One region of the Pseudomonas sp. AG1028 genome, then DNA from elsewhere that is predicted to be linked to it. Evidence: predicted binding sites of a transcription regulator. Region 1 holds the regulator's gene; each other region holds the start of a gene.

Region 1 (7,492 bases):
GGCAACTTCGAGTTGAACGTCATGCTGCCGGTCATCGCCCATAACCTGCTCGGCAGCATCGAGCTGCTGGCCAATGTCAGCCGTCTGCTGGCCGATCGCGCCATCGCCAGCTTCAAGGTCAACGAACCCAAGCTCAAGGAAGCGCTAGGGCGCAATCCGATTCTGGTCACCGCGCTCAATCCGTTGATCGGTTACCAGAAAGCCGCAGAAATCGCCAAGAAGGCCTACCGCGAAGGTCGGCCGATCATCGACGTGGCCGAAGAAATGACCGAACTCGGTCGCGCCGAGCTGGAGCAGTTGCTCAACCCCGAGCGGCTCACCCAGGGCGGTCTTTAAACGCTGCGCTTGTCAGCCGGGGGAGAGCAGATCATGGAGCAGTGGAAACGACTCATCGAGACCGGTAACCGCTACTTCGCCGAAGGCTCCTGGGTCGAGGCGCGCGAGCAGTACCTGCAGGCGCTCGCCCTCGCTCAGGTGCTGCTCGAACGCTGGCGTGATGCCGATGCGGCGGTGGCGGCGTTCGTCGTCTCGCAGCACAACCTGGCCGACCTGCAATTGACCATCGGCCATCCTGAGGGCGCGGCCGAGCATCTATGTGCCTGCCACGAGCACCTGCTGCACTGCATGGCGAGCGAACAGCTTTCGCCTGCGCTGCGTCAGGCGGCCCTGCATCACAGTCGGCGCAGCTACTCGGGAGTGTTGAACTTTGTCGCCGAGCACGGAGCCTACCCCCGTACGGAGCGATTGCTGGGTGCTCAGGCATCCAGCGATGTGCCAATGGCAGTGCGCTCGGCGCCTGTCAGTCGTCAGTACCATTAGAGGAGTGAAATCATGCCGTACAGCCTGCCTGCTTTGTCCTATGCCTACGACGCTCTGGAGCCGCATATCGATGCACAAACCATGGAAATCCACCACAGCAAGCACCACCAGACTTACGTCAACAACCTCAATGCCGCGCTGGAAGGCAACCCGCTCGGCGAGCTGCCTGTCGAAGAGCTGCTGACCCGCCTCAAGGAAGTGCCGGAAGACAAGCGTGGTGCCGTGATCAACAACGGTGGCGGGCACGCCAACCATTCGCTGTTCTGGACTGTGATGAGCACCAGCGGCGGCGGCGAGCCCCAAGGCGATCTGAAAGCCGCCATCGACAGCCAGTTGGGCGGCTTCGAGGCCTTCAAGGAAGCCTTCACCAAGGCGGCACTAACCCGCTTCGGCAGCGGCTGGGCGTGGCTCAGCGTAACGCCAGAGAAGAAGCTGGTGGTCGAGAGCACCGGCAACCAGGACAGCCCGCTGATGAACGGTAATACGCCGATCCTAGGTCTGGATGTGTGGGAGCACGCCTATTACTTGCGTTACCAGAACCGTCGCCCGGAATACATCGGCGCGTTCTATAACGTGGTGAACTGGGCGGAGGTCGCCCGTCGCTATCAGGCCGCACTGGCTTGATCCAGCGCTTGGAGAGTATTCCATGAGCCCATTGCATGAGCTGATCGTGGCCAACCGCCGCTCGCTGCGTTATGCGCTGGGCTTCATGCTGGTGTTTGCGGGCGGGCTGATCATCGCCGTCAAGATCCTCGACGGCGCCACGGCCTGGTTCTTCTGAGCGCCCACGTCGAGGGGCGTGGTGGTTACTCGCCTTCGTCGAAGTAATTGTTGATCAGATCGACCAGCGCCTGCATCGCTTCGTCTTCCCGTTCACCGTCGGTCAGCAGGTGCACATTGGTGCCCTTGCCAGCGGCCAGCATCATCACTGCCATGATGCTTTTGCCGTCGACCATCGATTCGGCGCTACGACCAATCTTGATCTGGCACGGAAAGCGCCCCGCGACGCCGACGAACTTGGCAGCTGCCCGGGCGTGCAGGCCGAGCTTGTTGATGATGGTGATTTCACGGGCGGGCATCGCGGCAATTCCTTAACTGAGGTCGCGGTGGCGAATCTGAACGTTCTTCAGCAGCGGCTTGAGGGCCTGGCCCAGGCGATTGGCCAGATAGACGGAGCGGTGATGGCCACCCGTGCAGCCGATACCTACCGTCACGTAGGAGCGATTGCTGGCGGCGAAGCGCGGTAGCCATTTGTGCAGGTAGGTGTAGATGTCCTGGTACATCTCCTCGACGTCCGCCTGGGCCGACAAGTATTCCTCCACGGGCTGCTCCAGGCCGGTGAAGTCACGCAGCTCGGGTTTCCAGTAGGGGTTTGGCAGGCAGCGCACGTCGAACACCAGATCGGCATCCACCGGCATACCGCGCTTGAAGCCGAACGACTCGATCAGATACGCGGTGCCAGGCTCCGACTGGTTGAGCAGGCGCAGCTTGAGCGTATCGCGGAGCTGGTAGAGATTCAGGTGCGTGGTGTCGATCTTCAGGTCGGCCCGGTCGATGATCGGGCTGAGCAGCTTGACCTCGGCCACCATGGCCTCGGCCAGCGAGCGCTGGTCATTGGTCAGCGGGTGCCGGCGACGCGTCTCTGAGAAACGCTTGAGCAGGGTTTCTTCGCTGGCGTCGAGGTACAGCACGTCGCACTGGATATTGCGTGAGCGGACCTCGTCTAGCAGTTCGGAGAAGCGCCTGAGCTGGCTGGGCAGGTTGCGCGCATCGATGGACACGGCCACTTGCGGATGCAGAAGTTCGGAATGGGGCAGTGCGCGTTCTGCCAGCTCGGGTAGCAGGCCGGCCGGCAGGTTGTCGATGCAATAGAAACCGTTGTCTTCGAGCACGTCGAGCGCCGTGCTCTTGCCCGAACCGGAGCGACCACTGACGATGATCAGGCGCATGGCTCACCCTCGCAGGCTATTGGCCGTTCTGGACGTCGACGACGGTCTGGTATAGGGATTCGCTGTCTTGAGCCTGGCGAAGCCGTTCGCGGACATCCTCGCGGTCGAACATGCTGGCGATCTGGCGCAGCAGCTCGAGGTGCTCGTCGGTGGCCGCTTCGGGTACCAGCAGCACGAAGAGCAGGTCGACAGGGGCGCCGTCGATGGCATCGAAGTCGACGGCAGTGCTCAGCTTGAGCAGCGCGCTAATCGGCGTACTGCAACCGGGCAGGCGGCAGTGGGGAATGGCGATGCCATTGCCGAAGCCGGTGGAGCCAAGCTTCTCGCGGGCAATCAGGCTTTCATAGATGATCTGGCCGTCGAGATCGGGCAGGTCACGCGCGATTACGCTGGCTATCTGTTCGAGGACACGCTTCTTGCTGCCGCCCGGCACGTTCACCAGGGAACGGCCGGGGGTCAGGATGGTTTCAAGTCGGATCATAGGAGAAGGACGAACTCAGCGGGCCATTGCGCCCTGCTGGCGATCGAGCTGTTTTTCCTTGTGCTTGATAAGTTGGCGATCGAGTTTGTCGGTGAGTAGATCGATGGCTGCGTACATGTCGTCGTGCTCGGCATTGGCCACCACTTCGCCTCCTGCGATGTGCAAGGTGGCTTCGACTTTCTGCTTGAGTTTCTCGACCTCCAGGATGACCTGCACATTGGTGATCTTGTCGAAGTGCCGCTCGAGGCGCTCGAGCTTCTCTTCGATGTAGCTGCGTAGTGCGTCTGTCACATCCAGCTGGTGTCCACTGATGTTGACTTGCATACCGCTTCTCCTTGTTGCCGTGTGTGAGTGGCGGGTATCGAACCCACCGCAGGAACACTGGGGCGTCGCTTTCGCTACAAGGGCTCCCTTACATCAGTCGCTTGCGTTCGCTCGAAGGCGCTATACCGAGCGATTCACGGTACTTGGCGACTGTGCGGCGCGCCACTTGAATGCCCTGTGCTTCCAGTAAACCAGCGATCTTGCTGTCGCTCAATGGCTTTTTCGCATTTTCCGCTGCGACCAGTTTTTTGATGATCGCGCGGATCGCGGTCGACGAACATTCGCCGCCTTCGGAGGTGCTGACGTGGCTGGAGAAGAAGTATTTCAGCTCGTAAATGCCACGCGGGGTATGCATGTATTTCTGGGTGGTGACGCGGGAGATGGTCGACTCGTGCATGCCCACCGCCTCGGCGATGTCGTGCAGCACGAGAGGCTTCATTGCTTCGTCGCCGTAGTCGAGGAAACCGCGCTGGTGTTCGACGATCTGCGTGGCGACCTTCATTAGGGTTTCGTTGCGGCTCTGCAGACTCTTGATGAACCAACGTGCTTCCTGCAACTGATTGCGCATGAAGGTGTTGTCGGCACTGGAGTCGGCGCGCTTCACGAAGCCGGCGTACTGGGCGTTGACGCGCAGGCGTGGCATGGCTTCCTGATTGAGCTCGACCAGCCAGCGGTCGTTGTGCTTGCGCACGATCACGTCCGGCACCACGTATTCCGGCTCGCTGGATTCGATCTGCGAGCCTGGGCGGGGGTTGAGGCTTTGGATCAGCTCAATGACCGGGCGCAGCTCATCTTCCTTGAGCTTCATGCGGCGCATCAGCTGGCTGTAGTCACGGTTGCCGAGCAGATCCAGGTAATCACTGGTCAGGCGCTGTGCTTCCTTGAGCCAGGGCGTGGAGGCAGGCAGCTGGCGCAGTTGCAGGAGCAGGCATTCGCGCAGATCCCGCGCACCGATTCCCGAGGGCTCGAACTGCTGGATGCGGCGCAGCACGGCTTCGACTTCATCCAGCTCGACGTCCAGCTCCGGATCGAAGGAGTCGACGATTTCCTCGAGAGTTTCTTCCAGGTAGCCTTGGTCGTTGATGCAGTCGATGATCGTGACGGCGATCAGGCGGTCCTTGTCGGACATGGGCGCGAGGTTGAGTTGCCAGAGCATGTGGCTCTGCAGGCTCTCACCTGAGGACGTACGGGTAGTGAAGTCCCATTCATCATCGTCGTTGCTGGGCAGACTGCTGGCGCTGGTCTGATAGATGTCTTCCCACGCCGTGTCGACCGGCAGCTCGTTGGGAATGCGCTCGCCCCATTCGCCGTCTTCCAGGTTGTCGACGGTTTGTGGGGCTTCCTGGAAGCTCGGCTCCTGAAAGGTTTCTTCCTGAGCAGCAGTCGCGGTGGCGCTTTCGGCGCCATCGGCCATCGGGTCGGAATTGTCGAAGTCTTCGCCTTCTTCCTGACGCTCCAGCATCGGGTTGGATTCCAGCGCCTCCTGGATTTCCTGTTGCAGGTCCAGGGTCGACAGTTGGAGCAGGCGAATGGCTTGTTGCAGCTGCGGTGTCATCGTCAGCTGCTGGCCCATTTTCAGGACTAGCGATGGTTTCATTGCAGACCTTATCCGGCGTCTGTACGTAATCCACGACAGGGCGACGAAGCGCCACTAGGAAGCAAATTATATGCCTGAGTCCGAGCGCTTTGCCTAGCCCTGTTACCATTTCGTTGCCGCCAGGGTAACGGGCCTTTGCAAAGGATCATGAGGAGCTGTCCGCTAGAGGCGGAATTCGTGGCCCAGATAGACTTCCTTGACTACCTGGTTGGCGAGAATCGCCTCTGAATCGCCTTCGGCGATCAGTTGACCATCATTGACGATGTAGGCGGTTTCGCAAATGTCCAGGGTTTCGCGCACGTTGTGATCGGTGATCAGCACGCCAATGCCTTTGGCCTTGAGGTGGTGAATGATCTGCTTGATGTCACCGACGGAAATCGGATCTACGCCAGCGAAGGGTTCGTCCAGCAGGATGAATTTTGGCGAGGTGGCCAGGGCGCGAGCGATTTCCACCCGGCGACGTTCACCGCCGGAGAGGCTCATGCCCAGGTTGTCGCGAATGTGGGTGATGTGGAATTCCTGCAGCAGGCCTTCGAGCTCCTGCAACCGCTGCTCGCGGTTCAGGTCCTTGCGGGTTTCCAGGATCGCCATGATGTTGTCGGCGACGCTGAGTTTGCGAAAGATCGAGGCTTCCTGGGGCAGGTAGCCGATCCCTGCGCGCGCGCGGCCGTGCATCGGCTGATGGCTGACGTCCAGATCGTCGATCAGTACGCGGCCCTGATCTGCCTGAACCAGGCCGACGATCATGTAGAAGCAGGTGGTCTTGCCGGCGCCGTTAGGACCGAGCAGACCGACGATCTGGCCGCTGTCGATGCTCAGACTGACGTCGCGCACAACCTGGCGACCCTTGTAGCTCTTGGCCAGGTGCTGGGCTTTCAAAGTTGCCATGGTTATTGGCCCTGCTCGGCAGCCGGGGCTGCCTTTTTCTGCGGCTGAATCACCATGTCGATGCGTGGGCGCGGGCTCGACACGTTGGTGCCGGTGGCGCGACCAGCGTTGACGATCTGACGGCGCGTGTCATAGACGATCTTCTCGCCTTCAAAGGTGTTGCCTTCCTGTACGACCTTGGCCTGGTCGATCAGCACGATGCGCTCATTGGCCGCGAAGTACTGGATGGTCAGGCCGTATGCCTTAACGATCTGCTTGTCGACCGCCGGCTTCTGCTCGTAATAGGCCGGTTTGCCCACCGAGGTGAACACGTCGACATCGCCCTGGGCATTCTGGGTGATGGTCACCGTATCGCCGGTGATCTTCATGGTGCCCTGGGTGATGACCACGTCGCCGCGGTACACCGCGACGCCTTGTTTGTCGTCCAGTTCAGCGCTGTCGGCCTGCACGCGGATCGGCTGATCGCGGTCACTCGGCAGAGCCCAGGCGCTTACGCTTCCAAGCGTGGCGCCGAGGCTGAGAAGTAGGGGGAGGGTTTTAACGAACCTCATGCTGGCCTCTTACGTTGGACTGCAGGATCATCCTGCCGTCATTCAAGTACGCTTTCATTCCTTGTGCCGTGGTCACCCCATTGGCCGCGTCGATTCTAACGGCTTGCTGGGTCTGCGCATATTCCTTCTGTGGGAATACGGTCAGGCGGCTGGTGGTGAGTATAGTGGGGCGGCCCTTTTCGTCCGTGCGCTCGACGCGTACCTGATCGATCAGCTCGACTTCGTTGCCGTCAGGGCCGACTTCGCCACGGGCGCTGCGCACCTTCCACGGCAGGTCGGTGCCGCGAAACAGGTTCATGCGCGGCTCGGTCAGCAGGGTGGTGTCGGTGCTCTGCACGTGCTCGAGCTTTTCGCTGGTCATGTCGTTCTGCACCCGACCGTCAGGCAGGTACTGAATGCTGCGCGCATTGAGCGCATAAAAGTCGATCGGGTTTTCTGGCCCGGTGTGTTGCGGTGTACCGGAAAAGCTGTCCGGGTTGATGTTCCAATAGCCGGCCGCGACCACCAGCAGGGCGCCGAAGGTCAGCAGAACGGGAGTGAGGAGTTTGCGCAGCATTGTCAGGCCCTAGAGGTAGGCAGACTGGGCGGCGTCGAGCGTGCCCTGTCCGCGCATGATCAGTTCACAGAATTCACGGGCAGCGCCTTCACCGCCTCGTGCGCTTGTTACGCCGTGGGCATGCTCACGAACGAATTCGTTGGCGTTGGCCACAGCCATACCCAGGCCGACGCGGCGAATCACTGGCAGGTCCGGCAGATCATCGCCCAAGTAGGCGACCTGCTCGTAGCTCAGGCCCAGTTCGGCGAGCAGCTCGTCGAGCACGTCGAGCTTGTCCTCGCGACCCTGATACAGGTGCTGGATGCCGAGGTTCTGGGCGCGGCGTTC
Region 2 (7,492 bases), on a different contig from region 1:
GTCGGATTAGGGTTACCGGGCAAAAGCACGCCATTAAAGGCAGTCTGATAGGCCGTATCGTAGGCGCTCTGACGTAATACCGGCACAGCTTCAGTGGAGTTCAGGTTGAAGGGCTGAGTGATGGTACTGGTCGAACGCGGCGCCTGACTGGCCGTTTCCACTTTCAGGTTGCTGATGATGCCATTCTGCAGGTTGCCATTGGCATCCACACTGTAACCCTGCAGGTTGTGCCCAAAGTTGTTGACGATAAAACCTTCACGGTCAGTGCCAAAATAGCCGGCACGGGTGTAACTGATATCGCCATTATTGCTGGTACGGAAAAAGCCGCTGCCGTTGATGGCCAGATCCAGCGAGTTCTGTGTGTAATTGATATTGCCCTGACTGAACAGCTGGGACACATCACTGAGCAGCACGCCACTACCAATCGGATTGGAGCCGCTGCTAAGCATCGACGAAGCGTACAAGTCAGCGAACTCGGCACGCGACTGCTTGAAGCCAGCCGTACCGGCGTTGGCGATGTTGTTACCTGTCACGTTGAGGTCACTGGTTGCAGCACGCAGGCCGCTAAGACCGATATTGAACGACATGAAAATTCTCCTTGCCGAAGCTCGGCAGCTAAAGCCTGTTAATTACTGACCAATGACCTGCACCTGCGACAACGGCACATTGCCGATACCCGCCAGGTTGAGCATCAACTCATTGCCGCCCAAGGTGACGCTGTCGACGTTGGCCGGCAGCAAGGTGTAAAGCCCTTTGGTCTCATTGCCGTAAGTGGCCTGAGCCTCGAACTTGTAAGTTCCCGGTTTCATGACGTTGCCGCTTGAATCCTTACCATCCCAGATGAAACTGACGTTGCCGGCCTGCTGTTCGCCGAGATTGATACGACTGACCACCGCACCGGCACTGTCGTAAACGTTGACGTATACGTTGCTGCTGCTGGTCGGTAGTACGGCACTGGCCTTGAAGCTTTCACTGGTATCGACCACCGCCTTATCGACCGGCACGATGACCTTGCGCCCAACCAATGAAGAAGCCTGCAGCGCCTGCGAGGACTGGTAGCCCGAGAGGATGGTTTCCATGCTCGAGTTGAGCTTTTCAACCCCCTCCACGGTACTGAACTGCGCCAGCTGCGCGATGAACTCGCCATTGCCCTGAGGCTCCAGCGGGTTCTGATTGTTAAGCTGCGCCACCAGCAGGTTGAGAAACTGGTCCTTGCCCAGCTCCTTGTTCTGCGTGCTGTCCTGCTTGACCTGATACTTGTCCAGTACGGAACTGGAGCCGACGCCATCAACGGTGCTCATCGCTCACTCCTGGCTCACTGGCCCAAGGTCAATACGCGCTGCATCATCTGCTTGGCGGTATTCATCATTTCCACGTTGGTCTGAAAGGCACGACTGGCGGAAATCATGTCCGCCATTTCCTCGACCACGTTGACGTTGGGGTAATAGACGTAACCCTTCTCGTCCGCTGCCGGGTGATTGGGCTCATAACGCGGCATCAGACTGCTCTGATCCTCGACGATCCCCAGCACCTGAACGCCGGCGCCCGAGTTGTCCTGATCGGCAAACAGCGAGCCGTTATTGCCGCCCTGGGCATTCTGGAACACGGTGGCGAACACCGGATGGCGCGCGCGATAGGTCTGATCGACGCTCGAGGAGACGGTCTCGGCGTTGGCAATGTTGCTGGAGATGGTATTGAGGCGAGTGCTCTGGGCACTCATACCGGTTCCGGCGATATTGAAAACACTGGTGAGGGACATATCAGGCTCCTTTATTCACCACGCAGGGCGCTGACGAGCCCTTTGAATTTGCTGTTGAGCAGCGTGAAACTGGTTTGGAAGGCCACCGCGTTCTCGGCGTAATTGGCCTGCTCGACCTGCGCATCCACAGTGTTCTGATCGATCGAAGGCGCGGTTGGCGTACGGTATGCTAGCGAAGCGTCGCCCATTGGCACGCCTTCTGCTGCGATATGGCGGCTATTGGTGGTTCTCAAGCCCGTGTTGCCACTACCACTGCTCTTTGCAGCTTGCTGAGCCAGCACCGACGCGAAATCCAGGTCACGCGCCTTGTAGTTGGGGGTGTCGGCGTTGGCCATGTTATTAGCCAGCACTTCGGCACGCTGCGCGCGAAAACCCAGCGCCTTCTCGTGAATACCAAGTGCACTATCGAAACTGATGCTCATCTCAGGGACCTTTGCCGTAACGGCTAGCCTGTTTGTCTGCAGAGTTAACAGCAAAGCACGTGCCAATTTATTTTTTTACTTATAAATCAGTTAGATCACTGAAAAGCAGGGCATTCGAGGTGCACGAGCGGCAAAGCTTTTCCGCCGCTAGGCAAAGTAGGAACGGCAATCTGAACGCTGGATTGCCGCTTTTCTGACGCGGTGGTGACAGAAGGCTGTCAGCCATAAAACAAAACGGGAGGCCATGGCCTCCCGTTCTTTCTAAAAAACCTTTGATCACTTGGCTTTGTAGATGATCCCAGGACTGCACTGAACCATCTGGTATTTCTCGGGCAACCCGTTAAGCGCCTCCGAGGCTCCAAGGAACAAGTATCCACCTGGCTTGAGCATGGCGTGGATGCGCGTGAGGATGTCCTTCTTCACTTCCGCCGAGAAGTAGATCAGCACGTTGCGGCAGAACACGATATCGAACTTGCCAAGACTGGCGTAACTGTCGAGCAGGTTCAGCGGGCGGAACTCCACACGGCTCTTAATGGCCGGTTTGACCACCCAGCGCCCCGGCCCTTTAGGATCGAAATAGCGTTGTAGCCGCTCCTGAGCAAGCCCGCGCCCCATGGCAAGGCTGTCATACTCGCCCGACTTGCAGTTGTTCAGCATGGTGGGCGACAGATCGGTCGCGACGATCTGAATCCCGGCCTTGAGCTGGCCAACATTGCTGCGCTCGAACTCATCAATACTCATCGACAGCGAGTAAGGCTCCTGCCCCGAGGAGCAGGCGGCTGACCAGATACGCAGGCGCTGCCCCGGATAAGCCTTGATCAACTCAGGCAATACGCGATTCTTCAGCACCTCGAAGGGATAGGTGTCACGAAACCACAGTGTTTCATTGGTCGTCATCGCATCGACCACCTGCTCGCGCAAACCACTGCGCGGCTGACTTTGCATGCGCTGCACCAGCTCACCTAATGTCTTGATGCCGTTGGTCTCCATCAACTTATTCAGCCGACTGGAAACCAGGTATTGCTTGTTGCTGCCAAGCACGATGCCACAGGCCTTTTCCAGAAAGATCCGGAATTGCTCGAAATCCAAATTACCTGAAGACACTCGTGAGGCCTCGCCCATCTATTCCATTGATTGCGCCGAGCGCTCCGAGAAGCGCTAGGCGAGTTAGCTGGCAAAATCTGCCAGCTTTTTTAACGCTGCCACGATCAGCCGGCCTTGATGCGATCCACGACTCGTGAGGCCAGATCATCCGGACGGAATTTTGCCAGGAAGTCATTGGCCCCTACTTTCTTCACCATTGCCTGGTTGAATACGCCGGACAGCGAAGTATGCAGCAGAATGTGCAGCTTCTGCATGCGTGCATCAGCACGAATCGCTGCCGTCAGGGTATAACCATCCATTTCCGGCATCTCAATATCGGAAATGATCATCAGCAATTCCTGCTCGGGCGACTTGCCCTCAGCGACCATGGCCTGCAGGTAATCGAGCGCCTGACGGCCATCGTTCAGCGCCGTGACCTCCACGCCGACCGTCTGCAGGCAGCGCATCACCTGCTTACGGGCCACCGAGGAATCATCGACGATCAGCACGTGCTGGCTGACAGCCTTGGTCTGCACTTCGACATCGATCACCCCAGCCGAAATAACCTCGGAGGTCGGCGCCACCTCGGCAAGAATCTTCTCGACATCAATGATCTCGACCAGTTTCTCATCCAGCCGGGTAACGGCTGTCAGATAATGATCACGCCCAGTACCCTTGGGTGGCGGATGGATCTCTTCCCAGTTCATATTGACGATGCGCTCCACCGAGCGGACCAGGAAGCCCTGCACCTTGGTGTTGTACTCAGTGATGATCACGAAGCTGCCATTGAGGTCAGCGAGCGGGCGCTTGCCAGTGGCGATAGACAGATCCAAGATCGGAATCGTGCCACCGCGAATGTTGGCCACGCCGCGAACCACGTGGCTCGACTTGGGCATAATGGTGAGTTTCGGACATTGCAACACCTCCTTCACCTTGAAGACGTTGATCCCGTACAGCTGAGGGCCGTCGAGACGAAACAACAGCAGTTCCAGACGATTTTGCCCAACCAGCTGAGTTCGCTGGTTGACCGAATCCATCACACCGGCCATGTACGGGCTCCCAAGATTCCAGTAACACATCAGATTTGGTTAGCGTAGCAGGCGGCACGCGCCTTGCTACGAACCAGACATGAATGTACGAATGACAATTATCCGACGCGCGATGGCCAAAAGCCTTCGCTGCCTGGCAGTTTTACCTGCTTTGCTGGCGCTCGGCTATAGCACGCTGACAACTGCCTCCGTCACCCTGCCCGATCAGCTTATCGGCGAGACCCAGCGCTTTCTTGAGCAGGCAGTTGCAGACTATTTGCAGCGCAGCAATATTCAGGCGCGCCATGAGGTGCAGATCAATCGCCTCGACCCCCGCCTGCGCCTGCCTTTATGCGATCAGCCGCTGACGATCAACCTGGAAACGCCGGCAGAACCCATCGGCCGGGTGACTATGCGTGTACGCTGCGATGGCACCTCCCCCTGGACCGTATTCGTTCCCGGCCAGGTGCGCCTCTACCGCGAAGTGGTCACCGTGACCCGACCTATCAAGCGCGAGGGTGTGCTCGGCGAGGGCGACCTGATGCTCGCCGAGCGCGATGTCGGCCTGCTCAACCAGGGCTACATGATCGACTTGGAGCAGGCAGTCGGTCGCAAGGCCACTCGAGCTTTGCAGCCGGACCAGGTACTGTCGCCTACATTCATCCGCCAGGCGGAAGTCATCCGCCGCGGCGATCAGGTAGTGATCAGCGCACGCAGCGGTGGCATCAACGTACGCATGCCCGGCGAAGCGCTTTCCGATGGCGCCGTTGGCAAGCAGATCAGCGTGCGTAACCAGAGCTCGCAACGCGTGGTGCGCGCAAGGGTTACCGGCCCTGGGCAGGTGGAAGTATCGATGTGAGAACCGGCTCGGCCAATGGACTGGCTGACGGGTGAACGAGGCTGATTTAGACTGTGCAAGCGACGCAATTTTTTTGCCTAAAGTTTTTCCGGGCACAGCCGACACACTAGGCAAGCGTCCACACACCGTTAGAGGTTTTGCACCATGGTCATCGACTTCAACCGACTCAACAGCTCCACGCCAGCCAGCACCAGCCGTGCCGGCGGTACTCAGGCCGGCAAGAACGAAGCCATCGACAACAAGGCTGCCGGCAATACCGCTACAACTCAGCAGAGCACCGCCAGCGGCAAGAGCGGCGAGTCCGTACAGCTGAGTAGCGAAGCACAACAGTTGCAGAAAACCGTCGACAAGCTGCGTGACCAGCCGGCCGTCGACAGTGACCGAGTAGCCAAGCTGAAACAGGCCGTTGCTGACGGCAGCTATCAGGTCGATAGTCAGCGCGTCGCCAGCAAGCTGCTCAATTTCGAATCCCAGCGCTAGCTTCCGGCTCGCACTGGGGCGTTGGACGCCCGGAAACCGACTGACGCCCGTCCGCTTCCATAGCAGATGCGCGCCTAGCGGTTCCCCCCCAGAGAGCCAGAACCATGAACATCACGCCCCTGCTCGATCTGTTCAACGAGGATATCGGCCACGCAGCGCGACTGCTTGAGCTGATCGACGCCGAATATGAAGCCCTTGGCGAGCATGACCTGAGCAAGTTGCAGGACATTCTAGCGAGCAAACAGCCCCTGCTTGCTACCCTCGACCAACACGGCAAAGGCCGTACACAAGCCCTAATCAGTCTGCAACTGAGCCCTGATCGCGCAGGCTTGAAAGCGCTTGCCGAACGTTCGGACAAAGGTGACGAACTGATCCAGGCCAGCGAACAGTTGAGCGAGCTGCTCGAACGCTGCCAGGAAGCCAATTTACGTAACGGCCGAGTTATTCGTAGCAGCCAGAATTCCACTGCCAGCATGCTCGGTATTTTGCGCGGCAGCGAAACACCGTCACTCTATGACAGCAGCGGTGGTACCGCTAAAATCGGCAACAAGCGCCCGCTCAGCCAGGCCTGACATAACGACAAGATGCGTGGTGATGCAACATCGCATTAACCGACGCAGCAGTACCTTGCCCCGGAGATCACTGGACCGTGTCCAACCCCTTCGCTCAGGACTGTGGCCCGCAACCCCCCAAGGTGCTCAAGGCACCTGTGGAGATCGTTGCCAACCTACGTCTGCTGCAACAGCACCATGACCCTTTGATCCTGACGTTTCAGGATCGCAACCAGCGTTTCCAGAGCTTTGTCATCGAGATCGACCGAGACCGCAACCTGCTGATTCTCGACGAGATGATCCCCAGTGACGGCGAACGTTACCTGCAAAATGGCGAAGCCTTCAGCGTCGAATCGCTGCATGACGGCGTACGCATCGCCTGGGACTGCCCAACGGGCATGCGCGTAAGCGAACGTGATGGAGAGCGCTGCTATCTCGGCACAATTCCTGCCGAGGTGCATTACCACCAGCGCCGCAATGCCTTCCGCGCCGCAGTCAAGCAATCGGAACAGGTCAAGGTGCAGCTTAGTGGTACGCGGCTGCGCGCGCCGCTCGAAGGCCTGATGCTGGACATCTCTGCATCAGGGTGCAAGATCCGCCTCGCCGGTGATGCCACCAAACAGCTGCAGGCTGGGCAGATCTACGAGGTTTTCTGTGCACAGCTGCCGGTCGGCAAACTGGAAACGGCCATCGAGCTGCGTCACGCCCGCTATGACGACAAGCTCGATATCACCTTTGCGGGCCTGCACTTCGAGAGTCTCAGCGGCCTGCAACAGCGCCTGATCGAGCGTTTCGTCTACCAGCTGCAGCGCGAGGCCCGTCGCTTCGAAAGCGACGGGTTTCTGTAAGACCGTCAAACATCATGCCTGTGGCGCGGTAGCAGAAGGCTCCGAGCCTTCAGCCGGAGGGGCGGCATCATCTAATTCGGTCGCCACAGGCTCCTGCATCTGCTCCTGCACAACCTGCTCATCAACACGCGGATCGAGCGCCGCCACCAGTGGTGATGCGGTCATGTTCACCGGCATGGCCACGTGCTGCAGCGGAGCATCGTCGACCTGGTGCAGGTGTGTGACGATGTTCGAGCGCACGCGCCAGACCAAGAACAGGCCGCACAGGCAGAAGAACGCGTACAGCATGTTGGCCCCGAAGAAGCGCATCAGCACACCGACCAACAGTGGCCCGATACAGGCGCCAACCCCAAAAGTGACCAGCAGCATGGCGGTCAGCGATACTCGTCGATCAGTTTCGACGTGGTCGTTGGCGAACGCCACAGCCAGTGGATAGAGGCTGAATTGCAACATGCTGACGAT
Region 3 (7,492 bases), on a different contig from region 1:
TGAGGGCGGTCTCGATCATGATCCGTTCGAAGGCCGGCACGGCGCTATCGAGCAGGTTCGACTGGCCGCGGCCCAGGGCCTGGTCGGCCCACTGGCGCAGCGCCTGCTCCCAGTTGCTGACCGGCGCGTTGTCCTGAGGCTGCACCAGCAGCTCCGGCGGCAGGTCGTCGACATGCACTTCGCGCCCCGAGGCCATCACGGTGATCCACCGGCAGGTGTTCTCCAACTGGCGCACGTTGCCGGGCCACTGCAGCTGCTGCAGGTAATCCTCGGTTTCGCTTTTCAGCAATTTGGGCTCGACTGCCAGCTCGGTGGCTGCGCGGGCGAGGAAGTGGCGGGCCAGAGTGGGGATGTCTTCGCGGCGATCCGACAGCCGGGGGATATGGATGCGGATCACGTTGAGGCGGTGGAACAGGTCTTCGCGAAACTTGCCGGCGGTGACCAGGCTTTCCAGGTTCTGGTGGGTGGCGGCGATGATGCGCACATCCACCTTGACCGGCGTATGACCGCCCACGCGGTAGAACTCACCGTCGGCCAGCACGCGCAGCAGCCGGGTCTGGGTGTCGGCCGGCATGTCGCCGATCTCGTCGAGGAACAGGGTGCCGCCGTCGGCCTGCTCGAAGCGCCCGCGACGCTGGTTGGCCGCGCCGGTGAAGGCGCCTTTCTCGTGGCCGAATAGCTCGGATTCCATCAGGTCCTTGGGGATAGCCGCCATGTTCAGCGCGATGAACGGCGAAGCGGCGCGCGGGCTGTGGCGGTGCAGGGCATGGGCGACCAGCTCTTTACCGGTACCCGACTCACCATTGATCAGCACGGTGATGTTGGAGTGGCTCAAGCGGCCGATGGCACGGAACACCTCCTGCATCGCCGGCGCTTCACCGATGATTTCCGGGGTACGCGCCTGGGCGGCCGGCACGTGCAGGCCCTGCTGCTCCTTGGCGTGTTGGTTGGCACGTTTTACCAGCGACACCGCCTCGTCGACGTCGAACGGCTTGGGCAGGTATTCGAAGGCGCCACCCTGGTAGGACGCCACGGCGCTGTCCAGGTCCGAGTGGGCGGTCATGATGATCACCGGCAGGCGCGGATGCATTTCGCGGATGCTCGACAGCAGCTCAAGGCCGCTGGAGCCGGGCATGCGGATATCGGAAATGATCACGTCCGGCTGTTGACGCGAGAGGCGGCCCAGCACGCCATCGGCGCTGTCGAAACTCTGGGTGCTCATGCCTTCCTGTTGCAGGGCCTTTTCCAGGACCCAGCGGATGGAGCGGTCGTCGTCAACGATCCATACGGTTTCACTTCGGCTCATGTCGGCGTTGCTCCTTGTTCCAGCGGCAGAAAGATCGAGAACACGGTTTGCCCGGGGTGGCTCTCGCATTCGATCAGGCCTTGATGCTGACTGATGATGTTCTGGGTAATCGCCAGGCCCAGCCCGGTGCCGTCGGCACGCCCGCTGACCATGGGATAGAAGATGGTTTCCTGCAGCTCTGGCGGAATGCCCGGGCCGTTGTCGATGATCTCGATCTTGGTCACCAGGCGGTGGCGGATGTAGCCGATGGTGAACTGTCGCAGGGTGCGCGTGCGCAGGGTGATGCGGCCGGGACGCAGCTCGGGTTTGGCGGCCAGCGCCTGCATGGCATTACGCACGATGTTGAGCACCGCCTGGATCATCTGCTCGCGGTCGACGATCAGGTCGGGGATGCTTGGGTCGTAATCGCGCACCAGCACCACGCTGCCCTGGCTTTCCGCTTCCACCAGGCTGGCGACGCGCTCGAGCACCTCATGCACGTTGGTGATTGCCAGGGACGGCAGTTTGTTGGAGCCGAGCATGCGGTCGACCAGGTTACGCAGGCGGTCGGACTCCTCGATGATCACGTTGGTGTAATCCTTGAGGCTCTCTTCGGGCAACTCGCGGGCCAGCAGCTGGGCAGCTCCACGAATGCCGCCCAGGGGGTTCTTGATCTCGTGGGCCAGGCCGCGCACCAGTAGCTTGGTGGTTTCCTGCTTGGACAGTTGAGCCTCTTCCTTGGTGATGCGCAGCAGCCGGTCGCGCGGGTGCACTTCGAGCAGCAGCAGGGTTTCACCGCGGCTGAGTACCGGCGTCACGGCGTAGTCGACGGTCAGGCTCTGGCCAGTCTGGGTGGTTAGCACCGCCTCGCGCTTGTTGAACGGGTGGGCTTCGGCCACCGCCTGTCTCAAGGCGCCGAGGGCTTCGCGGGTTTCGGTGAACAGTTCGCTGATGAACTGGCCATGGCTGCGTTGGCCGCTGACCGCCAGAAGCATCTCCGCGGCGGGGTTCATGTATTCCAGGCGCAGGTCGGCGTTGAGCAGCAGCGTCGCTGTGGTCAGATTGTCGAGCAGCAGGCGATGCAGCGAGTCGTTGATGATCATCGCTCTGCGCCCGCCAGCGTGCAGCTTGCTTGGAGCACGGCCATGTCGTTGTCTGGCAACGTGGCGCAGCGTGGCAAGTCTCGTTGCAGGGGTGGGCCAGCCAAAAGTCGTTCCTCGTGCGGTAGGGCAGAAGGGCCGGCGAGTGAGAGCGAATCGCCCTGGCTCGCGGCAGTGCGGGAGAAAATGCAAGAAGCAAACCAAAGCCCTGCAAAGAAGCGCAGGCAGCAGAAAACTCCCGTAATTGGCCTCTTTTCGGCGCAGTGAGGCTGGTAGGCGTGTGCCAATTTGGGACGAGTATAGAAATCGGTGCGCCAGTGCGCACCTTAATGGTGCGAGCTGAGTGTGAGCAAATATCTCGCGGATAGGCCCGGAGTCTGCTCACAATCTTTTAGGCGAGATGGAAGAGGCTGCTACAAGGCAGAAGCGGACGACAGGCGCGGAGCTTTGTGAGAGAGGCTTTAGCCTCGAGTTCTTTATCAAGGCAGGCAAAGAGCTCGGAGCTACAGCGGATCGCCGCCCGCCACTCTGCAGGCACAGCGCTGAAGTCGAGCCGAAAGTTAAAGGAACGGCAGGATGCCGATGATGCCTTTGTCCTCTTCCTTGGGCTTGTCCTCGATCGGGCACTCGGGGCGCACGCCGTAATCGTCCTTTTCGCAGGGGCGAACCTTGCGCTTCTGGGCCAGGGACACGCGCTTCATGTGGAAGGGCTGGCTTGGCGTGCGTTCGACGATGATGCCGCCCTCGGTGATGATCTCCACGGCAATCTGGTGGGTGCCGCGGTCGATATTCTGCAAGGGGAACACCGGGCTGCGCCCAGCTTCGCCGTAGGGCTGGCCATCGAGCAGCAGGCGATAGCGGTGGCCCGGGTACAGGGCTGGCTCGGCATTGGCGGTGACGATCAGGTTGCCGGCGTTGTCGTTGATGGTCGCGTCAGGCTGCGGGATGGTGATGCGCAGCAGCTCGTAGCTGAGGATCGGTCCGGCGGGGGCGGCAGGAGCGGGAGGGGGTGACAGGCGCCGGGTTGGCTGCTCGATGCGGTTGGACGGCGCCATCTGCACCTGTTTGGCGTTGCCATCGCGCGGGCTGTCGGTGAACACCCGGTTACCCTCGGCATCCACGTAGGTGTAGACCTGGGCGAAGCTCGGCAGGGCGACCAGTAACAGGGCGAAAAGCAGCGCGCGCATGGCCTTCAGTTACCCCGGCCCTGGCTGTTGGTGCTGACCCGCTGCACCGTGAAGGTGCGCGTCTCGCTCTGCTGAACGATCCGCTCGCCCTGCATCACGGCCACGGCAATGCTGTGCTCGCCGCGGTCCACTTCAGTCAGTTGCAGGCGCGGCACGTTGCTAGGCTGGCCATAAGGTTTGCCGTCGAGAAGCAGGCGCAGGCTATGGCCGGGACCCAGGCGCGGCTCGATGGTCACACCCACGGAAAAGGTGCCATTGTTGGCGCGCAGCGCTTCCTCGCTGGGCAGGTCGCGCAGTTCGAGAATCTGGTAGGGATTTTGCGGCAGTTCGCTCAGGCGCGGTTCGCTGTTGGTTGTAGTGGGCGCTTCCGCCGAGGTGCTGGTGTTGATCGGCTTGAGCTCGACGCTTTCGGCCTTGGTACCTTCCGGCGGCTGGTTGGTGAACACCGTGTTGCCGTTGGCGTCAGTGTACTTGTAGATCTGTGCGCTGACCGGCAGGGCCAGGATCAGCAGCAGGCAAGTGAGCGTGCGGCGCATCGGGCCGTTCTCCTGTCGGGTGATGGCGATAGCCTTGCACCGCCATCGCGTGCTGGCAAGCGCGCGGCTCCAAGGATTTGCACTGGCGCTGAAAAATAGCCGGGCATAAAAAAGGACTGGGGCCATTTTCACTCTCGCCTGCCACGTTTCGCAGGTGGCGGGCATAAAAAAACCTCCCCGGCAGAACCGGGGAGGTTTTCGTTACGCCGCCAGGCAGCGTGGCTGGCTTAGACGCTGTAGTAAAGGTCGTATTCCAGCGGGTGTACGAAGGTGCGTACCTTGATTTCTTCTTCCGATTTCAGCTCGATGTAAGCATCGATGAAATCGTCGGAGAACACGCCGCCCTTGGTCAGGAACGCGCGGCCCTTGTCCAGCTCTTCCAAGGCTTCTTTCAGGCTGCCGCAAACCTGCGGGATCAGCTTGCCTTCTTCCGGCGGCAGGTCGTACAGGTTCTTGTCCGCTGCGTCGCCAGGGTGGATCTTGTTCTGGATACCGTCGATACCGGCCATCAGCAATGCAGCGAAGGCCAGGTACGGGTTGGCAGCCGGATCCGGGAAGCGCGCTTCGATACGGCGGGCTTTCGGGCTCGACACGTACGGGATACGGATCGAAGCGGAACGGTTGCGAGCCGAGTAGGCCAGCATGACCGGCGCTTCGAAGCCCGGAACCAGGCGCTTGTAGGAGTTGGTCGACGGGTTGGTGAAGCCGTTCAGGGCCTTACCGTGCTTGATGATGCCGCCGATGAAGTACAGAGCGGTCTCGGACAGACCGGCATAGCCTTCGCCTGCGAAAGTGTTCTTGCCGTCTTTGGAGATCGACATGTGGACGTGCATACCCGAACCGTTGTCGCCGTACAGGGGCTTGGGCATGAAGGTCGCGGTTTTACCGTAGGCATCGGCCACGTTGTGTACGCAGTACTTCAGGGTCTGAACTTCGTCAGCCTTGGCGACCAGGGTGTTGAACTTCACACCGATTTCGTTCTGGCCGGCGGTGGCCACTTCGTGGTGGTGCACTTCGACGACCAGGCCCATTTCTTCCATGGCATTACACATGGCAGTACGGATTTCGTGGTCGTGGTCGCACGGCGGAACCGGGAAGTAACCGCCCTTGACGGCTGGACGGTGGCCTTTGTTGCCGCCTTCCACGTCCTGGTCGGTCATCCAGGAGCCTTGCTCGGAGTAGATCTTGAACATCGAGCCGGAGATGTCGGACTTGAACTTCACTTCGTCGAAGATGAAGAACTCGGGCTCCGGGCCCACGAATACGGTGTCGCCCAGGCCGGTGCCTTTGAGGAATTCTTCGGCGCGCTTGGCGATGGAGCGTGGATCGCGGTCATAGCCTTGCATGGTGCTCGGCTCGATGATGTCGCAGACCAGGATCAGGGTCGGCTCTTCGGTGAACGGATCCAGTACGGCGGTATCGTCAACCGGCATCAGGATCATGTCGGAGGCTTCGATGCCTTTCCAGCCGTGGATGGAGGAGCCGTCGAACATCTTGCCGTGTTCGAAGAAGTCTTCGTCCAGGGCGTCACGGGCCGGCATGGTCACGTGGTGCTGCTTACCTTTGGTATCGGTGAAGCGCAGGTCTACCCACTTCACGTCGTGTTCTTTGATCAGTTGAACAGCCTTAGACATGTTGTCCTCCAGGTGGATAGGGTCGTTCGTTGACCCTTCTTTGAGTTCGTGACGCCGGGCCCGATAGTCGGCCAGGACACCCTGCCTCACAAGGGAGCAATATGCATGCCAGTGCCCCGTGATGGACGCATGCCCCGAAACACAGCGCTGTAGCAGCTAGTGGCGCTACAAAACGAACCACTTAAGCACCTCAATGGTGCAATTTATTGGCATTGTGTTCGATCTTGGTGCGGCGTCAGATTGTTTGCGGATTTTTGATCAAAGGTTGAGCAATTTCCTTTATAATCCGCGCCCCTGTTTTTCAGGCCCTGGCCCCCGACATTTGCTCCCATGAAACTGATCGTCAAAGTCTTCCCGGAAATCACCATCAAGAGCCCGCCGGTTCGCAAGAACTTCATTCGGCAGCTGGCCAAGAACATCCGCGTGGTGTTGCGTGATCTCGACCCGCAGCTGCAGGTCACCGGTGTCTGGGACAATCTGGAAGTGAAAACCGAGGTGGCCGAGCCCAAGGTCCAGCAGGAGATCGTCGAGCGCCTGAGCTGCGTGCCAGGCATCGTGCACTTCCTGCAGATCGACGAATATCCGCTGGGCGACTTCGACGATATCGTCGCCAAGTGCAAGCTCCATTACGGCGAGCAACTGGCCGGCAAGATCTTCTCGGTGCGCTGCAAGCGCGGTGGCCGCCATTCGTTCTCCTCTATAGATGTGGAGCGCTACGTCGGCAGCCAGCTGCGCCAGCAGTGCGGCGCTGCCGGTATCGACCTGAAGAAACCCGAGGTCGAAGTACGCATCGAGATCCGCAACGAGCGCCTGTACGTCATTCATCACCAGCACCCGGGCCTGGGTGGCTACCCCCTGGGCTCGCTGGAGCAGACCCTGGTGCTGATGAGCGGCGGCTTCGACTCCACCGTGGCGGCCTACCAGATCATGCGCCGTGGCTTGATGAGCCACTTCTGCTTCTTCAACCTCGGCGGCCGCGCCCACGAGCTGGGCGTGATGGAAGTCGCTCACTACCTGTGGAAGAAGTACGGCAGCAGCCAGCGCGTGCTGTTCATCAGCGTGCCGTTCGAGGAAGTGCTCGGCGAGATTCTCGGCAAGGTCGACAACAGCTACATGGGCGTCACCCTCAAGCGCATGATGCTGCGCGCCGCCAGCCGCCTGGCCGAGCGTCTGCAGATCGATGCTCTGGTGACCGGCGAGGCAATCAGCCAGGTGTCCAGCCAGACCCTGCCGAACCTCTCGGTGATCGACTCGGTCACCGACAAGCTGGTGCTGCGCCCGCTGATCGCCAGCCACAAGCAGGACATCATCGACACCGCCGAAGCCATCGGCACGGCCGAGTTCGCCCGTCACATGCCCGAGTATTGCGGCGTGATTTCGGTGAACCCGACCACCAAGGCCAAGCCCCATCGCGTCGTCCATGAAGAAGAACAGTTCGACATGGCGGTGCTCGAGCGCGCCCTCGAGCGTGCGCGCCTGATCGCCATCGATCGGGTGATCGAAGAGCTGGGCCAGGACGTGCAGGTCGAGGAAGTCGCCGAGGCGCTGCCCGGCCACGTGGTGATCGATATTCGCCACCCCGACCAGGCCGAAGATGAGCCGCTGGAAATCGAGGGCGTGGAAGTCCAGGCGTTGCCGTTCTACGCCATCAACAACCGTTTCAAGGAGCTGGACGAGAACCGCCAGTACCTCCTTTATTGCGACAGGGGCGTCATGAGCCGCCTGCATGCCCATCACCTGCTGAGCGAGG
Region 4 (7,492 bases), 120 kb from region 1:
GCTTACCCCACAACAGTGCGATAAAGCCTGCAATGGCCAGGTAGGGGCCAAAGGGAATCGGTGTGCTGGTGCTGGCATCACGTAGGCGCAGCATGATCACACCAAGCACGGCGCCGACCACCGAAGACAGCAGAATGGTCAGCGGCAAAATCTGCCAGCCACCCCAGGCGCCGAGCATTGCCAGCAGCTTGAAGTCGCCATAGCCCATACCTTCCTTACCGGTCACCAGCTTGAACAGCCAGAACACCGACCAGAGGCTCAGGTACCCCGCGACGGCGCCCCATAGGGCATCTTCCAGACTGGTGAATAGCCCGAAATTGTTGGCAATCAAACCCAGCCATAGCAGTGGCAGCACCAGTGCATCAGGTAGCAGTTGGTGATCGGCGTCGATCAGGCTCATCGCCAACAGGCCCCAGGCCAGCACCAGCATGCCCGCCGCTTGCCAGCCAAAGCCGAAATGCCAGGCGATATAGGCCGAGATGAGGCCGCAGCTCAGCTCGACCAGTGGATAGCTCAGGCTGATCTTCGCCTTGCAGCCAGCGCATTTGCCGCGCAGAAACAGATAGCTGATGACCGGGATATTTTCCCAAGGACGAATTTCATGCTGGCAGTGAGGGCAGCTGGAGTGGGGAAGTACCAGATTGTAGGTCTCGCCCGCTGGCTCGGCTGGTAGCTCAAGCACTTCACGCGCTTGAGTGCGCCAGTCGCGCAGCATCATCTTTGGCAGACGGTGGATCACTACGTTGAGAAAGCTGCCAACCAGCAGGCCGATTATTAGAGCGCAGAAAACAAAGGCCGGCATGTTGCCGGCCAGGAAGTCAATTATTGTCATGGGTCAGACGACGTTGCCCAGTTGGAAGATTGGCAGGTACATGGCGATGATGAGGCCACCGACGAGGACGCCAAGTACGGACATGATCATGGGCTCCATTAGTGCGGTAAGGCCGTCCACAGCATTGTCTACTTCCGCCTCGTAATAGCTGGCCACCTTGTCGAGCATGGTATCCAGCGCACCGGACTCTTCACCAATCGCCGTCATCTGAACGGCCATGGCTGGGAAAGCATTGGTCGAACGCATGGAAAAGTTTAGCTGCATGCCGCTGGTGACATCCTGCTTGACCTTGGCTACAGCATTGCGGAAGACCACGTTGCCGGTTGCGCCTGCAACGGAGTCCAGCGCTTCGACAAGGGGTACACCAGCTGCGAAGGTCGTTGACAGTGTGCGGGCGTAACGGGCAACTGCAGCTTTGTAAACAATATTGCCTACGATAGGTGCCTTGAGAATGGTGCGATCCAAGCCGTCTCGGAATTTCTCCGAGCGTTGTTTGGCCTGCATGAAGGCGTAGCCCGCGCCGATCAGGGCAATCAGAAAGATGAACCACCACTCCTGCAGTCCTTCGGATATGCCAATAACAAAAAGCGTAAAAGCCGGCAGTTCAGCACCGAAACTTGAAAAAACCTCTTTGAACTGAGGCACCACCTTGATAAGCAAAATGCACGAAACGATGATCGCGACTGCGATGACGGCAATCGGATAGTTCATGGCTTTCTTGATCTTGGCTTTGAGCGCCTCGGTTTTTTCTTTATAGGTAGCCACTCGGTCAAGGAGGCTCTCCAGTGCACCGGATTGCTCACCGGCGTCAACCAGGTTGCAGAACAGGTCGTCAAAATACTGAGGTTTGGTACGCAGCGCGGCAGCAAAGCTGTTACCTGCCGCCACATGCTGCTTCAGCTCATCTACCAGCTTGCGCATGCTGGGCTTTTCCACGCCGTCGGCAATGATGTCGAACGACTGCAGCAGTGGCACGCCGGCCTTCATCATGGTCGCCATCTGGCGGGCGAACAGGGCGATATCAAGCGGTTTGATCTTCTTGCCGGTGCCGCCCAGGCTCATACCTTTCTTGCGCACCTTGGTCGGGTTGATGCCTTGTTTGCGCAACTGCGCCTTGACCAGTGCGGGATTCTGACCGTTGAGCTCGCCCTTGACGATGCTGCCCTTGCGATCCTTGCCTTCCCAGACAAAGGTGCTGGTCTTGGGCGCTTTTGCTGCTGCTGCCATGGTTAATCCTTGGTCACGCGGTTGACTTCTTCAAGGCTGGTCACGCCTTGCATGGCCTTCACAAGGGCCGAAGTGCGCAGGTCGTTAAAGCCGTCTTTGCGCATTTGCGCGGCAATATCGATGGAGTTGCCTTCCTCCATGATAATCCGCTGCAGGCTCGGCGTGTTTTTAACCACTTCATAAATACCGACACGACCTTTATAGCCGTTCTTGCAGTTTTCGCAGCCAACCGGGCCGTAGATCTTGAAGCTGCCGATCTTGTCCTCCGGAAAACCTTCCTCCAGCAATGCTTCGCGCGGGATATCGACTTCCTTTTTGCAGGACGAACACAGCTTGCGCGCCAGGCGTTGAGCGATGATCAGGTTGACCGAGGTGGCGATGTTGAAGGAGGGCACACCCATATTACGCAGGCGGGTGAGAGTTTCCGCTGCGCTGTTGGTATGCAGGGTCGACATCACCATATGGCCGGTCTGCGCGGCCTTGATGGCGATGGAAGCGGTATCCAGGTCACGAATCTCGCCAACCATGATGATATCCGGATCCTGACGTAGGAAGGCGCGCAACGCCTGGGTAAAGTCCATTCCCTGCTTGGGGTTTACGTTGACCTGATTGATGCCTTCGAGGTTGATCTCCACCGGGTCTTCGGCCGTGGAGATATTCACATCCGGCGTGTTGAGAATATTGAGGCCGGTATACAGGGATACCGTCTTGCCGGAACCGGTCGGGCCGGTCACCAGAATCATGCCTTGCGGCTGCTTGAGGGCGTTGAGGTACAGTTCCTTCTGGTCTTCCTCGTAACCCAAGGCGTCGATACCCATTTGCGCGCTGGAAGAATCGAGAATCCGCATCACGATTTTCTCGCCCCACAGCGTTGGCAAGGTATTGACGCGGAAATCGATGGATTTGCTCTTGGAAATCTTCATCTTGATGCGGCCGTCCTGCGGCTTGCGTCGCTCGGAAATGTCTAGACCGGCCATGACCTTGAGGCGTGCAGAGATGCGTGGTGCTAGCTGGATCGGCGGGCGAGCTGTCTCGTGCAGGATGCCGTCGGTACGGAAACGCACGCGGTAGGTGCGCTCGTAGGGCTCGAAGTGCAGATCCGAAGAGCCGCCCTTGATGGCGTCGAGCAGCATCTTGTTGACGAAGCGCACCACCGGAGCGTCATCGGCATCCTGGCCGCCCTCCGGCTTCTTGTCGTCGTCGACAGTCTCGGTTTCCAAACCGTCCAGATCCACATCGCCCAAGTCCTCCAGGCCGCTATGGCCGGTATCGAAAAACTTATCGATGGCGTCGCCCAGCTTGTCATCCTCGACCAGCAGTGCTTCGGTAGAAAGGCCGGTGCTGAACTGAATATCAGTGACGACTTGGTGGTTAGAGGGGTCTGAGATCCCCACGAACAGTTTGTTGCCACGGCGCCACAACGGTAGAGCGCGGTGCTGACGTACGAGCTTTTCGCTAACCAAGTCTTTCGGCTGGCTTTCCTTGTCCAGGGCGCTCAGATCGAAATAGGCGATGCCGAACTGATCCGCCGTCAGTTCAGCCAATGCGCGGCTTTTGACCAGCTTGTTCTGAGCCAGGTAGTGAACAAGAGAGAGCTTGTTGCGTTTGGCTTGAACCTGCGCCTGTTGAGCGGCCTTCTCGTCCAGCAGCTCGGCCAGCACCACCTGCTTGGCCAAGCCGGAAAGGGGAATGTTCTCGCTCATGGGCACCTCGGTATCAATGGATGGGTGCGTTATAGCGTAGATGCCTGGGGCTGCCAAATTGGCGATGTCAAGGTGACGGAAAGTGTCACAAGGTGCGCATCAATGTGTTTGGCGCGAAGGCGATGGCTTCGCCAGGAGTGGTGATTATGTGAGTGCGTTGGCAGTAATTGTGGTCAGAGGCCGGGGATCGAAAGTTGGCACGGCTTCTGCAGTGTCATCGCCAGGCTTGTCTGCCTGACACTTAATGACTGGAGAGTTACATGAAAGCTCAAATGCAAAAGGGTTTCACCCTTATCGAATTGATGATCGTAGTTGCCATTATTGGTATTTTGGCGGCGGTTGCTCTGCCTGCATATCAAGATTACACAGCCCGAGCTAAAGTGTCTGAAGTAGTTCTTGCAGCTTCTGCTTGCCGCACTACCATTACTGAGGCCGTCCAGTCGAGCACTACACTCCCTACCGCAGGAAACTGGGGTTGTGAGAGTGCAAGCGCTACATCAAAGTATGTAGCAAAAGTTGAAACCACCAACGCTGGTCGGGTAGACGTAACCGTTGGTACAGGCATCAACTCTGACGTTGATGGCAAAGTCTTGACCCTGATCCCATCTTCTTCGGCAACCGCGGTTACTGCACCTACAGCTGGTGGTGCGATCAATCGTTGGATCTGTGGTAGCAGTGCTAATGGTACGACTATTCCTGCTAAATACCTGCCAGGCTCTTGCCGCGGTTAACGAATGGTTTAGATTATAGAGCCCCGCCTTGGCGGGGCTTTTTTATGGTCAACGTATGCATGATTTGATTAGAACGCCGCGAGTAATACCTTTTTTTCTTCTACTTATTTCATGGTTGCTGCCGAACCATGTTCCACCATTCAATACAGCTTATCAGGATTTTTCAGCTGTTTCGGCAGTCTTGCTTTTGTGGATATTGTTTCCCATTTCGATTCGGCTGGATTGGCGAATTTTAATTCTTGTTTTTTTTGCTTTTTTGCCAGTTTTTCAGTGGTGGCTAGGGACAATATTTTTCTGGGGTGATGCATTTTTGGCTTCAGCATACTTGTTGTTCTTTTTGTTCTCGCTTTCTTTTTCAAGCGGCCTTTCAGATAGGAAGGGCTTGAGAGAAGAATTCATTTCTCGCTTTTTTATCTTCCTGATTCTGGCAGCTGTACTATCGATTTGGATAGCTGCTAGGCAGTGGTTATTGCTTTCGGGCAGCTTGTGGACAGCTGATATGCCTCCAGGCGGGAGACCCTTCGCAAATATGGGGCAGCCCAATAATTTGGCTACATTGCTAGTTATGGGCTTGTTCGGTGTTGTATATTTTTACGAAAAACATAGGTTCTCGCATATTATATTTTGGATGCTTGTTCTTGTATTGCTCTTTGGTGTGGCGTTAACCCAGTCGCGTACCCCGTGGCTGGTTTTTCCTGTGATGTTGCTTTACTGGGTATTCAAGTACCGGCGGGATTTTCGTTTAACAAGATTTGGGTTTGCTAGCATGGTTGGGTTATATGCTTGCATGGTTGTGTTGCTGCCCACGATTTCTAGCACGCTATTGCTGTCAAGTGCTAACCCCTATGAGCGGATGCAGTCGCTAGAGCGTCTCGATTTGTGGTGGCAGCTTCTACACGCTGTGCTTAATGGACCTCTATGGGGCTATGGTTGGAACCAAGTGAGTGTGGCCCAGGCACATATTTCGCAAGCCTACCCCGTATCCCTGATGACGGAGCATAGTCACAACATCTTGCTGGATATTTTGCTGTGGAATGGCCCGGTAGTCGGTAGTGCAGTTATCCTGTTTTTAGGTGGCTGGTTATTTCAAGTTTTGAGGCGCTCACGTTCTATCGAAAGCCTATGCTCAGTTATGGCGGCCTCCGTTGTAATACTTCATGGTATGCTCGAATATCCGCTGGAGTATGCCTTCTTGCTATTGCCTGTTGGGCTGTTGTTAGGTGTGGCAGTTTCGGAAGATTCTGTTGTTAAGACGATTAAGGTTCCATCGTCTTTTCAATACGGCATTGTGTGTGTGCTTGCGATGCTGCTGTTTTGGGCTTGGAGTGAATATCGCGTTGTTGAGGAGGAGCATCGGTTGATGCGTTTCGAGACAGCGAAAATAGGAAGCGTACAATCAAATCATATCGCCCCTCCAGTTCAGTTATTCACTCAGCTAAGAGAATTTATTAGATTTGTGCGAACCCCTGCTGAGCCAGGAATGAGTGAAGAGGATTTAATATGGATGCGTAAAGTGGCACATCGCTACCCCTATCCTCCAAGCTTATTCCGTTATTCGCTTGCCTTGGGGCTTAATGGGCATACTGATGAGGCACGTGAACAGCTATCAATTCTTCGTGCGCTGCATGGCGAGGAGCACTACATGGAAGCTCTGCAATCTATAGAGCTGATGGGTAAGCGCTATCCGCAATTGCAGTATATCCACTGATGTATCGAGGTACGCCGAACTACATGTGTCCGGATCCCCATAGCTGAGGCTAGGATTAGCCGAAGGCGTAGTGAGTGGCGAAGCCCGTAATCATTCTTTTACCTCGCATCTTTTGTATCTGTCGCCGTACTGAACGCCCCGCCTAGTGCGGGGCGTTTTACTTTCTGGGATCGGCGGCATTAAGGATTTCCGGCGAATTACGCCTTCGGCTAATACGGCCTAAGATTTTTTGCATGCGGTATGGCGGCCCACTCGGATAAGTGGCGAGGGGCAATCAATCGATTACTTCGACTCTGCCGCATCAACTGCAGCAACCAAGCCTTGCCAACCCATTTGGGAAAAAACCTGAACCAAAAGCCCTCCCCCCTTTTCCACTGAGCATTGCCGAATAGATGTTTCAAAAGGCTTCGCTTTGGCTGGCCGTGAATGCATTGGGTGGAGAGTTCCCGCATGACTATGGAAGACGGCCGTCGGCCCCTACGCATTACCCTGACCGCGCTGGCGATGCTCCTGCTTGGGCTGGTTATTGCCGGCGGGGGCGGTTATCTCGCGGCGCTGGGCGGTTCCTGGTACTACCTTGTGGCAGGCATTGGCCTGCTTATCGTTGCAGGCCTGCTGTTTGCGCAGCGGCGAATCGCGATTGGCCTCTACGGCCTGCTCCTTCTAGGCACACTCGCCTGGACCCTCTACGAAGTCCGCTTCGACTGGTGGCAAATGGCACCGCGAATCGACCTGTGGTGCATCCTTGGTCTCTGGCTGTTCCTGCCGTTCGTCAATCGGCATGTCGGGCGTAACGGCCTCTGGCGTGACGGCGCCACCGGCGTTCTGGGCCTAGGCCTCTTGGCTGGTGCGGCGATGGCCGGTTATTCGCTGACCCAGGATTACCACTCCATCGACGGCGAATTCAGTGACGCACAGATGCAGGGTGGGGCGGCTGGTGGCCTTGCCCAGCGCTCGCCGAGTGAGTGGCCGGCTTATGGTGGTTCGAAGCAGAGTGATCGTTACTCGAGCGCTGATCTGATCACCCCTGAGAATGCCGGCAAGCTGGAGAAAGCCTGGGAGTTTCATACGGGGGATTTGCCGGGGGAGGGCGATCCCCATGAGCTGACCAATCAGGTCACGCCGCTGAAGGTTGGCAACACCCTTTTTATCTGCACGCCCCACAGCGTGGCCATCGCGCTGGATGCGGACACGGGCGAAGAGCGCTGGCGGTTCGACCCGAGCATCAATCGCGATGCCGAGTACTACCAGCATATGACCTGCCGTGGCCTGGCCTATCACGATGGCACCG

What was found. The regulator sigma-54, encoded in region 1, starts transcription at its own class of promoters, with help from an activator protein. The targets are predictions, from matches to a motif close to ANTGGCATNNANNTTGCTNT.
Region 2: a site for sigma-54 is predicted at 2,229-2,248, ahead of flgB (flagellar basal body rod protein FlgB). Genes of this name have one in related genera too.
Region 3: a site for sigma-54 is predicted at 5,836-5,855, ahead of glnA (glutamate--ammonia ligase). Genes of this name have one in related genera too.
Region 4: a site for sigma-54 is predicted at 3,919-3,938, ahead of FB481_RS00375 (pilin). Genes of this name have one in related genera too.

What each region holds. Positions count from the first base shown of each region.
Region 1 covers NZ_VIVP01000001.1:198,072-205,563, forward strand. The annotation lists gene fumC (class II fumarate hydratase FumC) at 1-336, shown strand, start outside; gene FB481_RS00830 (hypothetical protein) at 370-819, shown strand; gene FB481_RS00835 (superoxide dismutase) at 832-1,443, shown strand; gene FB481_RS23285 (hypothetical protein) at 1,466-1,600, shown strand; gene FB481_RS00840 (HPr family phosphocarrier protein) at 1,626-1,898, opposite strand; gene rapZ (RNase adapter RapZ) at 1,911-2,768, opposite strand; gene ptsN (PTS IIA-like nitrogen regulatory protein PtsN) at 2,785-3,249, opposite strand; gene hpf (ribosome hibernation-promoting factor, HPF/YfiA family) at 3,265-3,573, opposite strand; gene FB481_RS00860 (RNA polymerase factor sigma-54) at 3,662-5,170, opposite strand; gene lptB (LPS export ABC transporter ATP-binding protein) at 5,333-6,058, opposite strand; gene lptA (lipopolysaccharide transport periplasmic protein LptA) at 6,061-6,609, opposite strand; gene lptC (LPS export ABC transporter periplasmic protein LptC) at 6,596-7,165, opposite strand; gene FB481_RS00880 (HAD family hydrolase) at 7,175-7,492, opposite strand, start outside.
Region 2 covers NZ_VIVP01000002.1:206,487-213,978, reverse strand. The annotation lists gene FB481_RS03985 (flagellar hook protein FlgE) at 1-587, opposite strand, end outside; gene flgD (flagellar hook assembly protein FlgD) at 630-1,301, opposite strand; gene flgC (flagellar basal body rod protein FlgC) at 1,316-1,759, opposite strand; gene flgB (flagellar basal body rod protein FlgB) at 1,771-2,181, opposite strand; gene cheR (protein-glutamate O-methyltransferase CheR) at 2,458-3,285, opposite strand; gene FB481_RS03960 (chemotaxis protein CheV) at 3,390-4,313, opposite strand; gene flgA (flagellar basal body P-ring formation chaperone FlgA) at 4,393-5,151, shown strand; gene flgM (flagellar biosynthesis anti-sigma factor FlgM) at 5,296-5,631, shown strand; gene FB481_RS03945 (flagella synthesis protein FlgN) at 5,736-6,203, shown strand; gene FB481_RS03940 (flagellar brake protein) at 6,281-7,030, shown strand; gene FB481_RS03935 (MFS transporter) at 7,043-7,492, opposite strand, start outside.
Region 3 covers NZ_VIVP01000003.1:403,523-411,014, forward strand. The annotation lists gene ntrC (nitrogen regulation protein NR(I)) at 1-1,306, opposite strand, end outside; gene glnL (nitrogen regulation protein NR(II)) at 1,303-2,388, opposite strand; gene FB481_RS07110 (DUF4124 domain-containing protein) at 2,946-3,572, opposite strand; gene FB481_RS07115 (DUF4124 domain-containing protein) at 3,578-4,108, opposite strand; gene glnA (glutamate--ammonia ligase) at 4,336-5,742, opposite strand; gene thiI (tRNA uracil 4-sulfurtransferase ThiI) at 6,073-7,492, shown strand, end outside.
Region 4 covers NZ_VIVP01000001.1:75,831-83,322, forward strand. The annotation lists gene FB481_RS00360 (A24 family peptidase) at 1-832, opposite strand, end outside; gene FB481_RS00365 (type II secretion system F family protein) at 836-2,059, opposite strand; gene pilB (type IV-A pilus assembly ATPase PilB) at 2,062-3,762, opposite strand; gene FB481_RS00375 (pilin) at 4,023-4,493, shown strand; gene FB481_RS00380 (PglL family O-oligosaccharyltransferase) at 4,549-6,201, shown strand; gene FB481_RS00385 (membrane-bound PQQ-dependent dehydrogenase, glucose/quinate/shikimate family) at 6,652-7,492, shown strand, end outside.